2 regions of the Flavonifractor sp. An52 genome follow, and region 2 is predicted to be linked to the other one. Evidence: predicted binding sites of a transcription regulator. Region 2 holds the regulator's gene; the other holds the start of a gene.
What was found. The regulator Rex, encoded in region 2, represses fermentation and respiration genes when NADH is low (regulators of the CRP and FNR family bind a similar motif). The targets are predictions, from matches to a motif close to ATTGTTAANNNNTTAACAAT.

Region 1: the regulator Rex is predicted to act here: its motif matches at 2,943-2,962, upstream of B5G06_RS11455 (V-type ATPase subunit subunit G family protein).

What each region holds. Positions count from the first base shown of each region.
Region 1 covers NZ_NFIB01000031.1:14,131-24,340, forward strand. The annotation lists gene B5G06_RS11440 (hypothetical protein) at 1-75, opposite strand, end outside; gene B5G06_RS11445 (shikimate kinase) at 356-880, shown strand; gene B5G06_RS11450 (DEAD/DEAH box helicase) at 1,057-2,829, shown strand; gene B5G06_RS11455 (V-type ATPase subunit subunit G family protein) at 3,180-3,494, shown strand; gene B5G06_RS11460 (V-type ATP synthase subunit I) at 3,494-5,503, shown strand; gene B5G06_RS11465 (V-type ATP synthase subunit K) at 5,505-5,999, shown strand; gene B5G06_RS11470 (V-type ATP synthase subunit E) at 6,014-6,601, shown strand; gene B5G06_RS11475 (V-type ATPase subunit) at 6,632-7,630, shown strand; gene B5G06_RS11480 (V-type ATP synthase subunit F) at 7,623-7,937, shown strand; gene B5G06_RS11485 (V-type ATP synthase subunit A) at 8,127-9,944, shown strand; gene B5G06_RS11490 (V-type ATP synthase subunit B) at 9,941-10,210, shown strand, end outside.
Region 2 covers NZ_NFIB01000009.1:39,342-49,551, reverse strand. The annotation lists gene B5G06_RS05130 (ArsR/SmtB family transcription factor) at 1-212, shown strand, start outside; gene B5G06_RS05125 (cation transporter) at 226-444, shown strand; gene B5G06_RS05120 (heavy metal translocating P-type ATPase) at 478-2,328, shown strand; gene B5G06_RS05115 (S-layer homology domain-containing protein) at 2,373-3,485, opposite strand; gene B5G06_RS05110 (redox-sensing transcriptional repressor Rex) at 3,482-4,114, opposite strand; gene B5G06_RS05105 (spore cortex-lytic protein) at 4,243-4,632, shown strand; gene B5G06_RS05100 (peptidoglycan-binding protein) at 4,645-5,865, shown strand; gene B5G06_RS05095 (peptidoglycan-binding domain-containing protein) at 5,862-6,395, shown strand; gene B5G06_RS05090 (helix-turn-helix transcriptional regulator) at 6,569-6,772, shown strand; gene B5G06_RS05085 (hypothetical protein) at 6,769-7,188, shown strand; gene hisE (phosphoribosyl-ATP diphosphatase) at 7,228-7,557, opposite strand; gene hisI (phosphoribosyl-AMP cyclohydrolase) at 7,554-7,883, opposite strand; gene B5G06_RS05070 (hypothetical protein) at 7,893-8,135, opposite strand; gene hisF (imidazole glycerol phosphate synthase subunit HisF) at 8,158-8,913, opposite strand; gene hisA (1-(5-phosphoribosyl)-5-[(5-phosphoribosylamino)methylideneamino]imidazole-4-carboxamide isomerase) at 8,907-9,629, opposite strand; gene hisH (imidazole glycerol phosphate synthase subunit HisH) at 9,626-10,210, opposite strand, start outside.

The DNA of each region.
Region 1 (10,210 bases), on a different contig from region 2:
GCAGGCCTTTTGGTCCGACTCGTTTGCGTATCCTGTGATCCGTCTGGCGTCCAGATTCAGATAAATGGTCTCCATACCGTTTCCCTCCTGTTGTTCCGGCGTTTGATCCCAGTATACGGGATAAGGTGTCCCATAAAACGTACTTTGTAAGGACCCTTGTACTTTTCTGACGGCGCAGAGCGGCAAAAAGTTCCCGACACAGGATTAGAACTTTTGTTCGCGTTCAGTATACAACATATGTTCGATTTTTGCAAGCACTTTTTTGAGAGGAAATAGGAAACCGCCAGGTTCAGAAAAAGGGGCGATTTTCCTTGCAACCGGGGAAAAGATTTGATATACTGGCAAAGATCATGACATGGGAAAGGATGACCCCGCTGTGGAGTATCAAAACGTTACCTTGATCGGAATGCCCGGCTCGGGCAAGAGCACCGTGGGGGTGCTGCTGGCCAAGACCCTGGGCTATCGCTTTGTGGATGCCGATCTGCTGATCCAGCAGCGGGAGGGCGCCCTGCTCCAGGACATCCTGGACCAGCGGGGTGTGGAGGCCTTTCTGGATGTGGAGGAGGCCGTCATCCGGGATCTGGACTGCACCGGCACTGTCATTGCCCCCGGTGGCAGCGCCATCTGCCGGGAGGAGGCCGCCCGCCACCTCAAGGAGCTGGGGCTGGTGGTGTACCTCCATGTGCCTCTGGAGGAGCTGGAGCGGCGCATCCGCAACATCACCACCCGGGGCATTGCCATGTCCCCCGGCCAGACCCTGGCCGACGTGTACGCCGCCCGGGAGCCTCTGTACCGCAAATACGCCGACCTGACGGTGGATGTGACGGGGGGAAACACCCTGGAACAGACGGTGGCGGCAGTGGTGGCCCGGCTGGGCTGACCGCCCCTTGTATTTTTTTGAAATAATGATATACTATATTCCAGTAAACTATCATGTACGAAATGCCCGCCGGCTGGACGGCGGGCTTCGTCGTGTTTTTTCTGCCTCCGCACGGCAGTCTTATTTTTTGTGCCCCCGGCGCGGAAGGGGCATTTCTAACGAAAGGAACGAACCGCATGACATTCCAGGACCTCGGCCTGAAAGCGCCCATCCTGAAGGCGCTGGCCGAACAGGGGTATGAACGCCCCTCCCCCATTCAGGAAAAGGCCATTCCCCCCGCTCTGGCGGGCCGGGACGTGTTGGGCTGCGCCCAGACCGGCACCGGCAAGACCTGCGCCTTTGCTGCCCCCATCCTCCAGCGGCTCAGCGACCGCAAGGGCAAGGGCATCCGGGCCCTCATCCTCACCCCCACCCGGGAGCTGGCCCTCCAGATCCAGGAGAACATTGTGGCCTACAGCCGCCACCTGCCTATCCGCTCCGCCGTCATCTTCGGCGGCGTGGGCCAGAACCCCCAGGTGGAGCAGCTGAAAAAGGGCGTGGACATTCTGGTGGCCACCCCCGGCCGCCTGGGCGACCTGTACAATCAGAAATTCGTGGACCTGTCCAGGCTGGAGGTCTTTGTACTGGACGAGGCCGACCGGATGCTGGACATGGGCTTCATCCACGATGTCCGCCGCATTCTGGGCTGGCTGCCCAAGAAGAAGCAGACCCTCTTCTTCTCCGCCACCATGCCCCCGGAGGTCCAGGGGCTGGTGGACTCCCTGCTGGTGAATCCGGTGAAGGTGGCGGTGAACCCGGTGTCCTCCCCGGTGGAGGTCATCGACCAGAAGCTCTACTATGTGGACCGGGGCAACAAGACCAAGCTGCTGGCCTCCCTGATCCTGGAGCCAGACGTGAAGAATGCCCTGGTGTTCACCCGCACCAAGCACGGGGCCAACAAGGTGGCCGGGGATCTGGTGAAGGCTGGCATCGCCGCCGCCGCCATCCACGGCAACAAGAGCCAGACCGCCCGGCAGCAGGCCCTGGCCGACTTCAAGAGCGGCAAGGTCACCGCCCTGGTGGCCACCGACATCGCCGCCCGGGGCCTGGACATTGAGGAGCTGAGCCACGTCTTTAACTACAACCTGCCCGATGTGCCTGAGACCTACGTCCACCGCATCGGCCGTACCGGCCGGGCGGGCCACGGCGGCACCGCCATCTCCTTCTGCGACATCAACGAGAAGGAGGAGCTCAAGGGCATCCAGAAGCTGCTGGGCAAGGCCATCCCGGTGGTGGAGGACCACCCCTGGCCCATGGAGGTCTTTGAGCCCCTGCCCAAGGATAAGAAGGGCCGGATTATCAACCCGGAGGACGCCGAGGCCCGGGCCGCCGCCAAGGAGAAGCGCCGCCAGCGGGACGCCGCCAACAAGGCCGCCGCTGCCGAGCGCAAGGCCAAGGCCGCCCAGAAAGCGGCTGAGGCGGTGGAACAGCCCGCCCCGGCCCAGCCGGAGAAAAAGAAGAAGTCCAAGCGGGGGGTGCGCAACAGCGCCACTCTGGAGGAGGCCCTGGTAGCCACCGCTCCCACCCGCCCTGCCGCGCCTGAGCCGGCGTTTGAGGACTTCCACCGGCCCAATCCCCTGGCCAGCGACATCATTATGGATGCCACCGCCCGGCTGCTGGCCCCCCGGAAGCCCGCTCCCCGGTCCGAGAAGACGGACAACCGGAAGGAAAAGCGGCCCAAGGAGAAGCAGGCCACTCAGGAGAAGACGCCCCAGAAGCAGCCCAAGGCCCAGAGAGGGAAGCAGACGGCGGCCCAGTCCCCCGCCCCCGCCTCCAAGAGCGGACGGAAGAAGCACGGCGGCAGAGGCCGTGCCGGCCGTCCGCCGGAGATCGTGCTGCGCTCCAACGGCCAGAAGGACTCCACCGAGCAGCCCAGCCTGATGAAACCCTATTATCTCAGCGACGACTGATAGGATCCATCCCTCAACGGCGCTGCCGCGACCATCGCGGCAGCGCCGTTTTTTTGCCCAGTTCTCAAGGTATGAAAAAGGCCTGAAAGAAAAAATATATACAAAAAAATTTTTATGTTAAATAATTAACAAAAATGAATTAGGTAAAAAAAGGAGGAAAATGCGGCATAATGGATAAAGAAGCTAAAAATATGGAAAGAAAAACTAGGCAAAACCAGCTGAAAAAAAGAAAGACCAAAAAGTAAACTCACCATTTTAAACTTGCAATCTTGGTCAAATTGAAGTATCATGACTAGTAACATCGGATAAATTGTCCAGAGGGACAAGAGATGGGGAAAGGCGGTGAATGTATGTCTCTGGAAGCGATCAAGCAGGTGACTGAGGCCGAGCAGGCCAACAAGCAGCGCAAGGCGGAAGCACAGGCGGAGGCCAAGCGCACCGTGGCGGAGGCCGAGCGGGCTGGCAAGGCCCGGCTGGCGGAAGCCCGGGCTCAGGCCGAGGCCCAGGCCCGTGAGTTTATGCGGGCGGCGGAGGAAACGGCGGCCAAGCACGCCGCGGAGGTCAACGCCCAGACGCAGAAGGCCTGCGACGCCCTGCGGGCCAAGGCGGAGGGCCGTCTGGCTGACGCCGCTGAGAGCATCGTGAGAAGGGTAGTGAAGAACTGATGTCCATTGTGAAAATGAAGCGGCTGCGGCTCATCGGAATGCAATCCGAGCGGGAGTCCATGCTGCGGCTGCTTCAGCATTTGGGCTGTGTGGAGATTGACGAGCCGGGGGACCGGAAAGACGACCCCGACTGGGCCAGCCTCACACGGCCGGACACCGGGGCGCTGAACGAGGCCAGGGATGCCCGTTCCAGCGTGGAGAACGCCCTGAAAGCCCTGAAGAAGTACGGCCCCAAACAGAAGGGCGGGCTCCTCACCCCCAGACCGGTGATTACAGAGGGAGAGCTCTTCGACGATGCGGCCTACCGGACCGGCCTGGCAGACGCCGGGCAGCTGGTGGCCCTGGAGCGGAAGATCTCGGCTCTGTACGCCGAGCAGAACAAACTGCGGACTCAAAAGCTGGCGCTGGCTCCCTGGCTGGCGCTGGATATCCCCCTGGAGACGGCCTCTACCCCGGAGGTGGCGGTGTCCTTCGGCACCGTGGCCGCGTCCACCGATCTGGACGCCATGGACGGGGCCCTGGGGGCGGTCACCGACCTGTATGAGCTCATGCGGGCGGGGGCGGACAACGAACTGAAATATCTGGTGTTCCTCTGCCACCGCAGTGTGGAGGAGGACTGCCAGGCGGTGCTCAAGGAGTACGGTTTCTCCCGGGCGGCCCTGCGGGGCTGGACGGGGACGGCGGCGGAAAACGATAAGCGGCTGGACGAGCAGCTGGCCGACGCCGCCCGTGAGCTGGAGTCCACCATCGCCCAGGTGGGGGAATACGCCTCCAAAAAGGGCGCGCTGGAGCAGTGCCTGGACCGGGCCGATCAGGAGATCGCCCGGGAGGAGGCCCGCTGCCGCCTGCTGGACAGCAGCTCCGCCTTCTTCCTGGAGGGCTGGGTGCCTGTCCCCGACGAGAAAAAGCTGCTGGAGCAGCTGGGGCAGTACACCTGCTGCTGGGAGACCCAGGACCCGGCGCCGGAGGACTACCCGGTGGTGCCGGTGAAGTTGAAGAACAACAAGCTCACCGAGCCGCTGACCACCATTACGGAAATGTACTCCCTGCCCGCCTATGACGGCGTGGACCCCAACGGGCTGATGATGCCCTTCTATGTGTTCTTCTTCGGGTTCATGTTCGCCGATCTGGGCTACGGCCTGATCCTGGCGGGGGCCTGCGCCTTCATCAACCACAAGGCCCACCCCAAGGGGGGCTTCGGACAGCTGATCCGGCTGATGATTATGTGCGGCATCTCCTCCGCCGTCATCGGCTTCTTCACCGGCGGCTTCTTCTCCGACTTCCTGGCTCAGTTCACCAGTATGCTGGGCCTGTCTCAGCCGGTGATCCCCTTCCTGTCGGTGCCCGACGGGGTGACGGGCGTGCCCGGTCCCCTGCTCAACGTCATGGGCGACCCCATGACCGTGCTAGTCTTTGCACTGGCCGTGGGCTTCGTACAGATCGTGGTAGGCATGGCGGTGAAATTCTGGATGCTGTGCCGCCGGGGCCAGGTGGTGGACGCCATCCTGGACATCGGTACCTGGTGGGTCATCTTTGTGGGTATCGGCCTCTTTGCCGCAGGCATCGGCAATGTGGCGGGCTACCCGGTGGTGCTCATCATCGGCTGCCTGATGCTGCTGGGCCAGGGTCGCACGGCCAAGGGCTTCGGCAAGGTGACCGCCATCATCGGCGCGGTGTACAACGGCGTGACGGGCTACTTCGGAGACATCCTCTCCTACTCCCGTCTGATGGTGATGATGCTGGCCGGTTCGGTCATCGGCCAGGTGTTCAACATCCTGGGCGCCATGCCCGGCGGCGGAATGCCCCCGGCCATCGGCATCCCCATCTTCTTCATCATCTTCATCATCGGCCACGCCTTCAACATCGGCCTGAACGTGATCGGCACCTACGTCCACACGTCCCGTCTGCAATACCTGGAATTTTTCAAGCAGTTCTATGAAGAGGGCGGACGCCCCTGGCGGCCCCTGAACATTGCGACAAAGTATGTCGACATTAAGGAGGAAGAGTAACATGACATTCGGTGAATTTCTGACCCAATACGCTGGCGCGTTCTTTGGTTTCCTGGGCGCCGCTCTTGCCGCAGGCCTGGCCTGCGTTGGTTCCGCCAAGGGCACCGGCCTGGCCGGTGAGGCGGGCGCCGGCCTGCTGGCCGAGGACCCCTCTCAGTTCTCCAAGTGTATGATCCTGCAGGTTATCCCCGGCACCCAGGGCCTGTACGGCCTGGTCATCGGCTTCCTGGCCCTGATGAAGATGGGCCTGTTCAGCGGCACCGTGGGTGAGCTGACCATCGCCCAGGGCCTCATCGTCCTGGCCGCCTGCATCCCCATGGCCCTCGGCGGTCTGCTCTCCGGTATCGCTCAGGGCCGCGTGGCCGCCGCCTCCATCAACATCGTGGCCAAGAACCCCAACGACTGGTCCAAGGGCATGGTGCTGTGTATCATCGTGGAGTTCTACGCCATCCTGTCCCTGCTCATCTCCTTCCTGATGATCATGTTCGGCTTCTAAGCAAGAGGTAGACTATGGACGGAATTGAAAAAATCACCGGACGCATCGCGGCCGACGCCGGACGGGAGATCGGCGACATCAACGCCGAGGCCCGCCGTCAGGCCGACGAGATCACGGCCCGGTATGAGGCTCAGGCCCAGCGGGAGAGCGAGGAGATCATCTCCCGTGGCCGCCGCAACGCCGACGAGCGCGTAGAGCGGCTGGCCAGCGTGGCCCAGCTGGACGCCCGCAAGCTGGAGCTGGCCGCCAAGCAGGAGATGCTCTCCAAGGCCTACGACCTGGCCCTGGAGAAGCTGGTGAACCTACCCGACAAGGAGTATGTGAACCTGCTGGCCGACCTGGCCGTGAAGGCCTCCTCCACCGGCCGGGAGGCGGTCATCTTCTCCCAGAAGGACCGGGCCCGCTACGGCAAGGCCGTGGTCACCCAGGCCAACGAGAAGCTGGGCGACGGACACCTGACCATGTCCGAGCAGTCCCGCCCCATTCAGGGGGGCCTCATCCTCAGCGACGGGGACGTGGAGGTCAACTGCACCTTTGAGACGCTGGTGCGCCTCCAGCGGGGCGAAATGGACCGCGAGGTGGCCAAGGTGCTCTTTGACTGATGCGCTCCTTGCAAGTAAGGAGGCAACATTTTGGCTAAGATCAAAGATACCGACTATCTGACCATATCCGCCCGTATCCGGGCCATGGAGAACCGTCTCCTCACCCGGGAGCGGATGGAGCGGATGCTGGACGCCCGCACCGACGATGAGGCCGCCAAGGTCCTCACCGAGTGCGGCTACGGGGAGCTGACCGCCCTCACCCATGCCGGGCTGGACGAACTGCTCTCCGCCGCCCGGGCCGCTCTGTACAAGGAGCTGAAGGGCGCGGTGCCCGACAAGCGGCTGGTGGACGTGTTCCAGATGAAATACGACTACCACAACGCCAAGACCCTCATCAAGGCCGCTGCCGTAGGGGCTGAGCCCGACCGGCTGCTGATGGAGGGCGGTCGCTGGACCGCCGCCCAGATCAAGGAGGCCTGGCAGCGGGACAATCTGCGGGACTTCACCGACCCCTTCCGGCGGGCCGTGGTGCAGGCCAGGGAGCTGCTGGGCGGCGGGGGCGATCCCCAGCTGGCCGACTTCGTGCTGGATCGGGCCTACTTCGCCGAGATGAGCGAGGCCGCCAAAGCGGTGGGCAGCCCCTTCCTGGAGGGGTACGTCCGCCTGCTCATTGATTCCACCAACCTGCGCTCCGCCGTCCGGGCGGCCCGCATGGGCAAAGGCGCCGACTTCCTCAATCAGGTACTCCTCCCCGGCGGCAACGTGGAGGTACACACCCTGACTTCCGGCAAGGGCAGCGATCTGGCCGCCCTGTTCCGGGCCGGCCCCCTCAGCGAGGCGGCCGCCGCAGGCGCCGCCCTCACCGCCCCCGGCAGCGGGGAGCTGACCGCCTTTGAGCGCCTGTGCGACAACGCGGTGATGGGCTATCTGGCCCAGGCCCGCCGCATCCCCTTTGGGGAGCAGGCGGTAATCGGCTACCTGTACGCCAGGGAGAACGAGTTTACCGCCATCCGCACCATTCTGTCCGGCCGCATGGCGGGGCTGGACGGGGACACCATCCGGGAAAGGCTGCGTGAAGCCTATGTCTAAGTATAAGATCGCAGTGCTGGGAGACAAGGACAGCGTGCTGGGCTTCAAGGCCCTGGGGCTGGATGTGTTTCCCGCCGAGACCGTGGAGGAGGCCAAGCAGACCCTCCACCAGCTGGCCAAGGAAAATTACGCGGTGATCTACCTTACCGAGCAGTACGCCGCCGGTATGACGGCGGAGGTGGCCCGGTACAAGGATGAGCTCACCCCGGCCATCATCCTCATCCCCGGCAAGGACGGCTCTCTGGGCATCGGCATGGCCAACGTCAAGAGCGCCGTGGAACGGGCCGTGGGCGCGGATATTCTTTAACTGCTGACTGCACGGGTCAAATGGGACGATGTGGGCATCGTCCTCTACGCGCGCAGATCTTTCATTGCTCTGTAGGGGCGGGTGCCCACACCCGCCCGCACCCCCGCCGGAGCCCAACGAAGTGGGTCCGGCGGGGAGGAGGAGGCGCAACGGAACGAGTGAGCGTTCCCGTTTACGGGGACGCGAAGGATGTGCAGTTTGCGCCGACGAGAAAGAAGGTTGAGCTATTTGAGCGGAAAAATCGTGAAAGTCTCCGGCCCGCTGGTGGTGGCCACCGGACTGACCGACGCCAACATGGCCGACGTGGTCCGTGTGGGCGAGCAGCGCCTCATCGGTGAGATCCTCACCATGAACGGCGACTCCGCCTCCATCCAGGTCTACGAGGAGACCTCCGGCCTGGGTCCCGGCGCCGTGGTGGAGACCACCGGCGCCCCCATGTCCGTGGAGCTGGGCCCCGGCATCATTGAGAACATCTACGACGGCATCCAGCGCCCCCTGGAGGGCATCATGAAGAAGGCGGGCTCCAACAACCTGCCCCGCGGCGTGGAAGTCCCCGCCCTGGACCGGGAGAAGAAGTGGCAGTTCAACGCCACCGTCCAGCCCGGCGCCAAGGTCATCGGCGGCGACGTCATCGGCACCGTCCAGGAGACCAGCGTGGTACTCCACAAGATCATGATCCCCCCCAAGATGAGCGGCACCATTGAATCCATCCAGTCCGGCGAGTTCACCGTGCTGGACACCGTGGCCGTCCTGGTGGATGACAAGGGGGAGAAGCACCCGCTGACGATGGTGCAGAAGTGGCCCGTCCGTGTGGGCCGCCCCTACAAGCATAAGTATCCCCCCAAGACCCCCCTGCTGTCCGGCCAGCGTATCGTGGACGCCATGTTCCCCGTGGCCAAGGGCGGCACCGCCGCCATCCCCGGCCCCTTCGGCTCCGGCAAGACCGTTATGCAGCACCAGCTGGCCAAGTGGTCCGACGTGGACATCGTGGTCTACATCGGCTGCGGCGAGCGCGGCAACGAGATGACCGACGTGCTGCGGGAATTCCCCGAGCTGGTGGACCCCCGTACCGGCGAGTCCCTGATGAAGCGGACCGTCCTCATCGCCAACACCTCCGATATGCCCGTGGCCGCCCGTGAGGCCTCCATCTACACCGGCATCACCATCGCCGAGTACTTCCGCGACATGGGCTACCATGTGGCCGTCATCGCCGACTCCACCTCCCGCTGGGCCGAGGCTCTGCGTGAGATGTCCGGCCGTCTGGAAGAGATGCCCGGCGAGGAAGGCTACCCCGCCTACCTGTCCTCCCGTCTGGCCCAGTTCTACGAGCGGGCCGGTATGGTGGAGTGCATCGGCTCTGACGCCGACCGCCGGGGCTCCCTGACCGCCGTGGGCGCGGTTTCCCCGCCCGGCGGCGACCTGTCCGAGCCCGTGTCCCAGGCCACCATGCGTATCGTCAAGGTGTTCTGGGCCCTGGACGCCTCCCTGGCCTACCGCCGCCACTTCCCCGCCATCAACTGGCTGAACTCCTACTCCCTGTACCTGGACTCCCTGAAGCCCTGGTACGACGAGCATCTGGGTCCCCAGTTCATGGTCAACCGCGACAAGTCCATGTCCATCCTCCAGGAGGAGGCCAGCCTGAACGAGATCGTGCAGCTGGTTGGTAAGGACTCCCTGTCCGCCGGCGACCAGCTGACCCTGGAGACCGCCAAGATGCTGCGCGAGGATTTCCTCCAGCAGAACGGCTTTATGGAAGTGGACTGGTACTCCAGCTACGAGCGCCAGGACAAGATGATCCAGATGATCCTGGATTACGACAAGCTGTGCCGGGCCGCCATCGAGAAGGGCGCGACCGTGTCCGAGCTGTTCAATATCCCCTTCCGTGAGAAGATGGGCCGTGCCAAGAGCGTACCTGACGACCAGTTCCCCACCGTCTACGCCGATATGGCCCGGGAAATGGAGGAGCAGATCGAGGCCATTGCGGCCAAGGGAGGTGAAGAGGCATGATCCGTGAATACCGTACCATTCAGGAGATCAACGGCCCCCTGATGGTGGTCCGCAAGGTCGACCGCGTCACCTACGACGAGCTGGCCGAGATCGAGCTGTCCGACGGCTCCATCCGCCGCTGTAAGGTGCTGGAGGTCAACGGCGACAACGCGGTTGTGCAGCTCTTCGAGTCCTCCGCCGGCATCAACCTGGCCCAGTCCAAGGTCCGCTTCCTGGGTCACCCCCTTCAGCTCCCCGTGTCCGGCGATATGCTGGGCCGGGTGTTC
Region 2 (10,210 bases):
TCCTGTATGTGCTTTTTGAGTCAGAGATGTGCGTGTGCGACATCGCCAAGCTGCTGGGCATGACCCAGTCCGCCATCTCCCACCAACTGCGTGCTTTGAAGCAGAGCAAGCTGGTCAAATACCGCCGGGAGGGCAAAACCGTGTTCTACTCCCTGGCGGACGGCCATGTCCGCACCATTCTGGGCCAGGGCATGGAACACATTGCGGAATGAGAGGAGTTTCACCATGAAAAAGTCATTCAAACTGAGAGATCTGGACTGCGCCAACTGCGCCGCCAAGATGGAGGACGCCATTCGCAAGCTGGACGGGGTGAACAGCGCCACCGTCAGCTTTATGACCCAGAAACTGACCCTGGACGCCGACGACGCTCGGTTCGGCGAGATCCTCCAGCAGGCCGCCAAGGTCTGCAAAAAGGTGGAGCCCGACTGCACCATCGTGTTCTGATCCTGTCATCTGTGTGCAAAGGAGAGATGGATCATGACCAAAAAGCAAAAGCGGATGCTCATCCGCATTCTGGCCAGCGGGGTACTGTTTGTTGGGGCTGTACTGCTTCCCCTGTCCGGCTGGGCGGAGCTGGCGGTCTTTCTGGTCCCCTATGCCGTCATCGGCTGGGATGTGCTGTGGCGGGCGGTGCGCAACATCGCCCACGGGCAGGTATTTGACGAGAACTTCCTCATGGCCCTGGCCACCATCGGCGCACTTGCCATCGGCGAATACCCGGAGGCCGTCTTTGTTATGCTGTTCTATCAGGTAGGCGAGTGGTTCCAGAGCTATGCGGTCAACCGGTCCCGCACCTCTATCGCGGCTCTGATGGACATCCGCCCCGACTACGCCAACATCGAGGTGGACGGCCAGCTGCAGCAGGTGGACCCGGAGGAAGTATCTGTGGGAGACGCCATTGTGATCAAGGCTGGGGAGCGGATTCCCCTGGACGGCGTGGTGTTGGAGGGAACCTCCACCCTGGACACCGCCGCCCTCACCGGCGAGTCCCTCCCCCGCCAGGTCCAGCCCGGCGACGATGTGGTCTCCGGCTGTGTCAACCTGTCCGGCCTGCTGAAAGTCCAGGTCACCAAGGCTTTTGAGGAGTCCACCGTATCCAAGATCCTGGACCTGGTGGAGAACGCCAGCAGCAAAAAGGCCAAGGCGGAGCACTTCATCACCCGATTTGCCCGGTACTATACCCCCATTGTGGTACTGGCTGCCGTGGCTCTGGCCCTCCTGCCTCCCCTCTTCACCCAGGTGAGCTGGCTGGATTCCATTCAGCGGGCGCTCAATTTCCTGGTAGTATCCTGCCCCTGCGCCCTGGTGATCTCGGTGCCGCTCTCCTTCTTCGGCGGCATCGGCGGGGCCTCCCGGGCCGGTATTCTGGTCAAAGGAGGCAACTACCTGGAGGTGCTGGCCAAAACGGAAATCGTGGTCTTTGACAAGACCGGCACCCTGACCCAGGGCGTCTTTAACGTCACCGCCATTCATCCCGATCACTGTGACCAGAGCCAGCTGCTGGAGCTGGCCGCCCTGGCGGAGGCCTCCTCTGATCATCCCATCTCCCGCTCTCTGCTGGAGGCCTGGGGCCAGCTGCCCGACCGCAGCCGGGTCACTCAGGCGGAAGAGCTGTCCGGCCGGGGCGTCCGCGCCATGGTGGACGGCAAGGTGATCTGCGCCGGCAACGACAAGCTGATGGATGAGATCGGCGTCACCTGGCACCCCTGCCACCATGTGGGCACCACGGTCCATGTGGCCGCCGACGGGGTCTATCTGGGGCACATCGTCATCTCCGACCAGGTAAAGCCGGACGCCCAACAGGCCATTACCGCACTGAAGGCGGCAGGAGTACGCAAGACTGTGATGCTCACCGGCGACGCCAAGCCTGTGGGCGAGGCGGTAGCCGCCCAGCTGGGGCTGGATGAGGTCCACACCCAGCTCCTCCCCACTGACAAGGTAGACCGGGTAGAGGGACTGCTGAAAGAGGTATCCCCCAAGGGGGCCCTGGCCTTCGTGGGAGACGGCATCAACGACGCCCCTGTCCTTTCCCGGGCGGATGTGGGCATTGCCATGGGCGCCCTGGGTTCCGACGCTGCCATCGAGGCGGCAGACATCGTCCTCATGGACGACAAGCCCTCCAAGCTGGCTCAGGCCATTGCCATCGCCCGCCGCACTCTGGCCATTGTCCGTCAGAACATCGTGTTTGCTCTGGGGGTAAAACTGCTGGTGCTGGTGCTCAGTGCTCTGGGCCTGGCCAATCTGTGGGAGGCCGTCTTTGCAGATGTAGGCGTCTCGGTCATCGCCATCCTCAATGCTATGCGGGCCATGCGCACCGCCAAGATGTAATAAAAAACGCGAGCCTTACGGCTCGCGTTTTTTGTGTTGTGCATTTAACTCAGACGCAGGGCGGAAACCTCGTTCAGCACGGTCTGCATGGTGGCCTTGTCATACCCGCCGTTGGAGGCAGTGCGGTCCAGCAGGATTCCGCCGTCCTTGGTGGGAGCAGAGAGGGCACACACCGACAGATAGACTACCTGGGCCCGCAGGAAGGTGCCGCTCTCCAGCATGGTGCGTTCACTCTGACGGATGGCACCCAGCGTTACCCCCGCCTCCATGGCAGTCTGCCAGGTAAAGTCAGGATTGGTGCCAGTCTCGGAATAACCCAGCGCCCGGAGCACAAAGGTCATATACTCCCCTGCCGTAATGGTGTTGTTGGGGGCAAAGACCAGCTGACCGGCGGCGTTGGTACCAATGCCGGTAGTGTAGCCCTTTTCATAGGCATAGGACAGATAGCGGTCGGCCCAACTGGGGCTGTCCACAAAGGGATTGGTTGCCGTACTGGACAGGGCGGCCTGTTCCTCCCCCAACAGGCGAATGAACATGACCAGGCCCTCCACCCGGACCGGCTGGCGCTCCAGCTCATAGCCGGAGCCGTAGGTGGCGCCGGTGCCCTTCAGAAGGCCCATCTTAGTCAGGCCGTCAGCCATAGCGTTATAATCTACGTTTCCGCTGGCGGAGAGGGTATAGCTCCCCTCCAGACAGAGGACTGCGGTATCAGAGGTCACAGTCACCGCCACAGCGGCGCTCTCCCCTGCCAGACAGCGGTGGCGTGCGGTAAGGCCGCCGCCTGAGGCCACCGTATTGCCTGCTGTGGCGTCCACCAGTATCCCGCCGGAGGCCGTAGCACTTCCTGCCAGCAGCATCACGCCGGAGCCGGAGGTAAGGGTCAGCACATCGCCCTTTTTAAAGCGCAGGTCATTGAGTCCGGACGTTCCGCCTGCTTGGGCCAAATATGCGGAATGCTCGCTGTTGAGCTGGTTCAGCGCCTGATTATAGACAGGTGCCGTCAATTCCTCCACCCGCTGCTCCGCCTGCTTCAGGGCCTCATCGGTAAACGTACCATTTACATAACTTTTGCTCACCAAAGACTGGTCGGCGGCTACCACCGCCCCGCAGCTCACCAGGATCACCCCGGCAAGCAAGATTGCCGCTGCTTTTTTCATGCGTCCTCCGAGATCATATAGCTGAGGGCCAACAGGCTGTCCGCAAAGTGAACATCTTCAATGACCACGCCCGGCGCCTCCACCGTCAGCTCGCTGTTAGTAAAATTCCAGATACCCCGTACACCGGCTCGCACCAGCCGACTGGCGGTGGTATTGGCAACGCTCCGGGGCACGGTCAATACACCGATGCTGGCCGGATGCTCCACCAGATACTCCTCCAGCCGATCCACATGATAAATGGGCACGCCAGAGCGAGTCTGGCCCACGATCTCCGGGGCCACGTCAAAGGCCGCGGCCAGCGCCACACCCGAGCGCTCAAAGTGGAAGTTCTCCATCAGGGCCCGGCCCAGATTGCCCGCGCCCAGAATAACCGCCGTATGTCCCCGGTTCATACCCAGGATATCAGAGATCTCATCCCGCAGTTTCTCCACGTTATAACCATATCCCTGCTGGCCAAATTCCCCAAAGCAGGACAGATCCTGCCGGATCTGGGAGGCTGTCAATCCCATGGAGCGGCCCAGAGCACTGGATGAAATACGCTCCACACCGGCCGTATGCAGGTCCGTCAAATGGCGGTAATACCGGGGCAGCCGCCGAATCACCGCACTGGACACCTTTTGCTTTCTCATGCGCCATCACACTCGTTCCAGAGGATATCTTTCCTATTCAGTTTACTCAAAACCGTCCCCGATGTCAACGCCTCACGGGCAATTCCTCCACCGACGGCATAGAGTGGAAAGAAAAGGAGGAATGCAACTTGGCCGCAACAGGAACCATTCTGACCCGGGTATTCACGTCCCGGGCCCAGATCCCGGTGGCAGGCGCCACCGTAGCTTTTACCCAGCGGGGCACCGAAGGCCGCCACACCCTGCTGGCCCTGCGGGTCACCGACGCCAATGGCCGCACCACACCGGTTCAGGTAGAAACACCTGACGCCTCAGCCAGCGAGTCTCCCGGCACTGTCACTCCCTTTGCCGTATGTGATATCTGGGCTGAGTCCCCGGGCTATGAACTGCTGGTGGTGGAGAACGTCCAGATCTTTGCCGGCACCCAGACCTTGCAGGAGTTGGAGCTCATCCCTCTGCCGGAGCAGTCTGCCACTCTGCTGCCGGAGGACCCGGTCAACGTACCGCCTCAGAATCTGTAAAGGAGGGATACCATGCCAGAATCGCTGCCCATTACCCCCTATGTGCCGCAATACATCACCGTTCATCTGGGCCCGCCGGGCTCCAGCGCGGAGAATGTGACGGTATCCTTTCCGGAGTATGTGAAAAACGTGGCCTCCAGCGAGATCTACCCCACCTGGGAGCCCGCCGCCCTCCAGGCCAACATCCTGGCCATCATCTCTTTCGCCCTCAACCGGGTATACACCGAGTTCTACCCAAGCCGGGGCTACCCCTTCAATATCACCTCCTCCACCGCCTACGACCAGAAATTTATCAAGGACCGTAACATCTTTGAAAATATCAGCCAGCTGGTGGATGAGATGTTCAACTCCTACATACGGCGCATCGGCTTTGTAGAGCCTCTGGCCGCCAAATTCTGCAATGGCACCACCGTCACCTGTGACGGGCTGTCCCAGTGGGGCAGCCAGGCCATGGCGGAACAGGGGGCGGACTATATGACCATCCTGCGCTCCTACTACGGCGATAACATTGAGCTGGTGACCAACGCCCCGGTCCAGGGCATCCGCTACTCCTACCCCGGCTATCCCATCCGCCGGGGAGACAGGGGCGAGGCGGTACAGCGCATCCAGGTCATGCTCAACCGTATCTCCCGGGACTACCCCGCCATTCCCAAGGTCTACCCGGTGGACGGGGTCTTTGGTCCCGCCACCGAGGCGGCGGTCAGGAAATTCCAGTCCATCTTTGATCTGACTCCCGACGGCATTGTGGGCAATTCCACCTGGTACAAGATGGTGTTCCTCTATGTGGGGGTGCTGGATCTGGCAGAGCTCATCAGTCAGGGGCAGACCTATTACCCCGGCAGCGGAAGCCAGCCCTTCCCCAACGTGCTGGCCGAGGGCGCCAGAGGTGATTCTGTACGGACCGTACAATATGTGCTGTCGGTGGTGTCGGAGTTCTACAGCAATATCCCCCGGGTGGCCATCGACGGCATTTACGGTCCCGCCACAAAAAATGCTGTCATCGCGGTGCAGCGTATGGCCGGCCTGCCCCAGGACGGCATCATGGGTCCCCAGACCTGGGCCGCCCTCTACCGGCTGTACGCTGGTATCGTGGACACGGTGGAGACCTACACCAATGTAATCCCGGAGCAATTCCGCCCCGACCTGCCCGAAAGCCAGGCCACCGGCTTGACTCAGTATCCCGGCCAGCCCATGACGCTGGGCTCCGCCGATGAGAGAGGAGTATCCGCATGATTGTGCCTCAAGAGATCCGCCTGATCGGCCAACCGGTCCGCAGCCTGCAAACCATGCTGCGGGAGCTGTCCTTCCTCTATGATTTTCTGCCGCGGCTCACTCCAGATGGGGTCTTTGGGGAGCGCACCCTGGAGGCCGTTATGCTCTTTCAGCGGGAATTTTTCCCGCCGGTCACCGGTCGGGTGGACCAGGCCACCTGGGACGCCATTGCCGCCCTCTACCTCCAAGCCAAGGCCCGGCTGAACGGTCCGCTCCCCTTCCGGGGCTACCCCCAGGGAGATTTCACTGTAAAGCCTGACCAGGACAGCGTTCATCTCTATCTGGTTCAGTCCATGTTCCGAGCCCTGGCCCGCCTCCTCAATGGCATCCAGTCCACCCCGGTCACCGGCCAGAACGATACCGCCACTCAGCATAATATCCGCTGGGTCCAGCAACTGGACGGCCGGCCCCAGACCGGCGTACTGGATCAGGACAGCTGGAATACCATCAGCCGGCTGTATACACTATTCGTCACCTACGGACAAAAATAAAAACTGGGCCGCACCAACATCGGCAGCCCCTATGCGTTCGCACAGCCTTCAAAAAGCAGCCGCTTTTCAGCGGCTGCTTTTTTACGGAAAAACGGAAAGTACACTTGACATTTCAAAGCATCGATGCTACACTTCAAATGTAAAGGACGCTTTCCATCCGAAGGAGGATGAACTTGAAAAATCGATTGGAAGAGCTGCGGAAAAGCAAGGGGATTAGTCAAGAGGAACTGGCCACGGCACTGGAGGTCTCCCGTCAGACCATAAGCTCGTTAGAAAAGGGCCGCTATAATCCATCCATTCTTCTAGCCTTCAAAATTGCGCGCTATTTTGGAATGATCATTGAAGATATCTTTCTTTATGAGGAGGAATTATTATGAAATATAAGATTGCTGTACTGGTTGGCATCCTCCTGGCGGGAGGGGGTCTGTTTTTGCTCAGAAGTTCCCTGGAACTTCAGGGTATTCTGCGCATCCTTCCCTATCTCTGCATCGGGGTGGGCTGCGGCTGCTTCGGACACAGTGCTGGGGAGCTGCTGAGCCGCCGGGCTTTGAAAAACGATCCATCGCTGCAAAAGCAGCTGGAGATTCAAAAAAACGACGAGCGCAATATAGCCCTTGATCACCGTGCCAAAGCCAAAGCCTATGATATGGGCATCTACCTCTATGGCGCACTGCTTGTGGCATTTGCTCTTATGGATGTTTCCCTGCCCTTGCTTCTGTTGCTGGTTGCCTGTTATCTATTTCTGGAGGGGTACTGCCTCTATTACCGCTTACGCTTCGAAAAGGAAATGTGACACATTAAAAAGGACCTGCCATTACGGCAGGTCCTTTTCTCAGGTCTCGTGGTCCACTGTCTTCATCTGTTTCAGATTGCCGATCTTATGGCTCCGACGCTCCAATTCGGCCAGCACCGCATCCAGGGGGATGTTCTGGTCGGCCATCATCACCATCAGGTGGTAGATGAGGTCGGAGATCTCCCCCACCGTCTCCTCCTGCTTGCCGTTCTTGGCAGCGATGATGGTCTCGGAGCACTCCTCCCCCACCTTCTTCAGGATTTTGTCCAGGCCCTTATCAAACAGGTAGCAGGTGTAGGACCCCTCCTGGGGATCGCTCTTGCGGCCCAGCACCACCTGGTACAGGTCCTGTAAAATGGTATCGCTCATGGTGTTTCCTCCCAAATCGTGTTAAAAAAGCAGCTGCGTGCTCCGGTATGACAGGTGGGGCCCTCCGGGGTGCAGAGATAGAGCAGGGTGTCGGTGTCACAGTCGGTGACCACCTTCTTCACATGGAGGAAGTGGCCCGAACTCTCGCCCTTGTTCCACAGTTTCTGGCGGCTGCGGGACCAGAACCACGCGGTTTTGGTCTTTAAGGTCAACTCTACCGCCTCTTTGTTGGTAAAGCCCAGCATCAAAATATCTTTGGTATCCGCGTCCTGGATGATGACGGGGATCAAATCGGATTTCTGAAACAAAAGGTCCAGATCCAGCATACTATCACCTCAAAACTCCCAGGGCGGCTTCTCCTCTTTCCAGTCCCAGGGATCTTCTCCTCCCCGCCGGTCCCGGCGGGCGGTCAGCTTGGTCTGCCCCGCCGATGTGCGAGACGCCGGTCGGCTGGTGGCCGGTCTTTGTTTGACCGGTTTCCGCATCTGGTTCCCGCCCGGCAATCGCTTTCCAGTCAACTGATTGACATTGTTTTCTCCGATCAGATCGGACACCAGATCAAAAATATTATCCAGCATACCATCTTCCCCCTTGTGTGAGTTATCGCACCGGGATCTGTCTGGTTTCAAGATACTCCTTTACCTGGGGCACTGTCAACTCCCCAAAATGGAATAAAGAGGCTGCCAGGGCCGCGTCGCACCCGGTCTCTTCAAATACCTCCGCAAAATGGGCCAGGCTACCGCAGCCACCGGAGGCAATCACGGGGATGGATACCGCATTGGTGACCGCTTTTGTCATGGCCAGATCAAAACCAGCCTTGGTTCCATCTGCGTCCATGGAGGTGAGCAAAATCTCTCCCGCTCCCAGGGCCTCGCCCTTCTTCACCCATTCGATGAGGTCCATGCCGGTGGGCTTGCGGCCTCCGGCCACCACCACCTCCCAGGTGCCGTCTCCCCGGGACCGGGCGTCCACCGCCAGCACCACGCACTGGGAACCGAACCGCTCCGCCGCTTCGGAAATCAGTTCAGGCCGGGCCACGGCGGCGGAGTTGACAGAGATCTTGTCCGCCCCTGCCCGCAGCAGCCGCTGGAAGTCCTCCAGAGTACGGATGCCACCCCCCACGGTTAGTGGGACAAAGACCTGAGCGGCGGTGCGTTCTACCACGTCGGCCACGGTATCCCGGGCATCACTGGTGGCGGTGATGTCAAGAAAGACGATCTCATCAGCTCCCTGATCGGAATAGTATTTGGCCAGCTCCACCGGGTCGCCGGCGTCTCGGATATTGACGAAGTTGACCCCCTTCACCACACGGCCGTCCCGCACATCCAGGCAGGGAATGATTCGTTTGGCTAACACTGCTCCCCCGCCTCCTTTACCGCTTGTGCCAGGTCCACCGTTCCGGCGTAGTAGGCCTTGCCGATGATGGCTCCGTACAACTCCATGCCGTTCAGCTTGGACAGGTCTCCGTTGGAGGCTACCCCGCCGGAGGCCACGATCTGACAGCTTACCGCTTCTTGCAGCGCAGCCAGCCGGTCAAAAGAAGGGCCGGACAACATCCCATCGGTGGCGATATCTGTAAAGATAATCGTCCTTACACCTATCGCCTCCATGGACTTGGCGAAGTCCAGGTAGTTGAGGCCGGAGGACTGCTCCCATCCGGCGGTCTTGACGATGCCGTCCATGGCATCAATGCCCACGGCAATGCGCTCGCCATACTTGGCAACCGCCTTTTTTACAAACTCCGGATGGCTGACGGCGGCGGAGCCGATCACGCACCGCCAAACTCCCAGGGCAAAGACCTCCTCCAGGTCGGCCATAGAGCGGATACCGCCCCCCAGCTCCACCTTCAGGCCAGAGTTCTGGGCCACCGCCTGCACGATGGCGCCGTTCTGCCGGGCTCCACTGCGGGCTCCGTCCAGGTCCACCATATGGATATGGCGGGCCCCGGCGTCATAAAAGGCCTTTGCAGTCGCCAGCGGATCATCCGCCACCTGGTGAGCCGTTGCGAAATCTCCTTTGTAAAGGCGGACAGCCTTACCATCTTTCAAATCAATGGCGGGAAATAAGATCATCTGTTCAGCCCTCCGAAGTTTTTCAGAATCTGCAAGCCCACCTCACCACTCTTCTCCGGGTGGAACTGGCAGCCGTACACGTTGCCCTTCTGCACCGCCGCCACCACCGGGATACCGTAGTCGGTCTGGGCGATAACGGTGGCCGGGTCAGCGGCCACGCCACAGAAGGAGTGGACAAAGTAGACGTAGCTACCCTCCTCCACCCCAGCAAACAGCGGAGACGGGTTGGGGTAGCTCAGGCTGTTCCAGCCGATGTGGGGCAGCTTAAGATTGGTCTCAATCTTACGGACACAGCCAGGTACAAGTCTAAGTCCTTTACACTCCCGCACCTCTTCACCCCGGTCGAAGAGCAGCTGCATTCCCAGGCAAATGCCCAGGATGGGTTTGCGTTCTGCCTGGGCCACCAGCACCTGGTCCAGACCGGTCCCCCGCAGCTTATCCGCCGCGTCGGGGAAGGCTCCCACACCAGGCAGGATGATGGCGTCGGCCAGCTCCAGCTCTTTTGGATCGCTGGTGATACAGGTTTTCAGGCCCAGGTAGTCCATGGCGTTGGTCACGCTCTTCAAATTGCCCACGCCGTA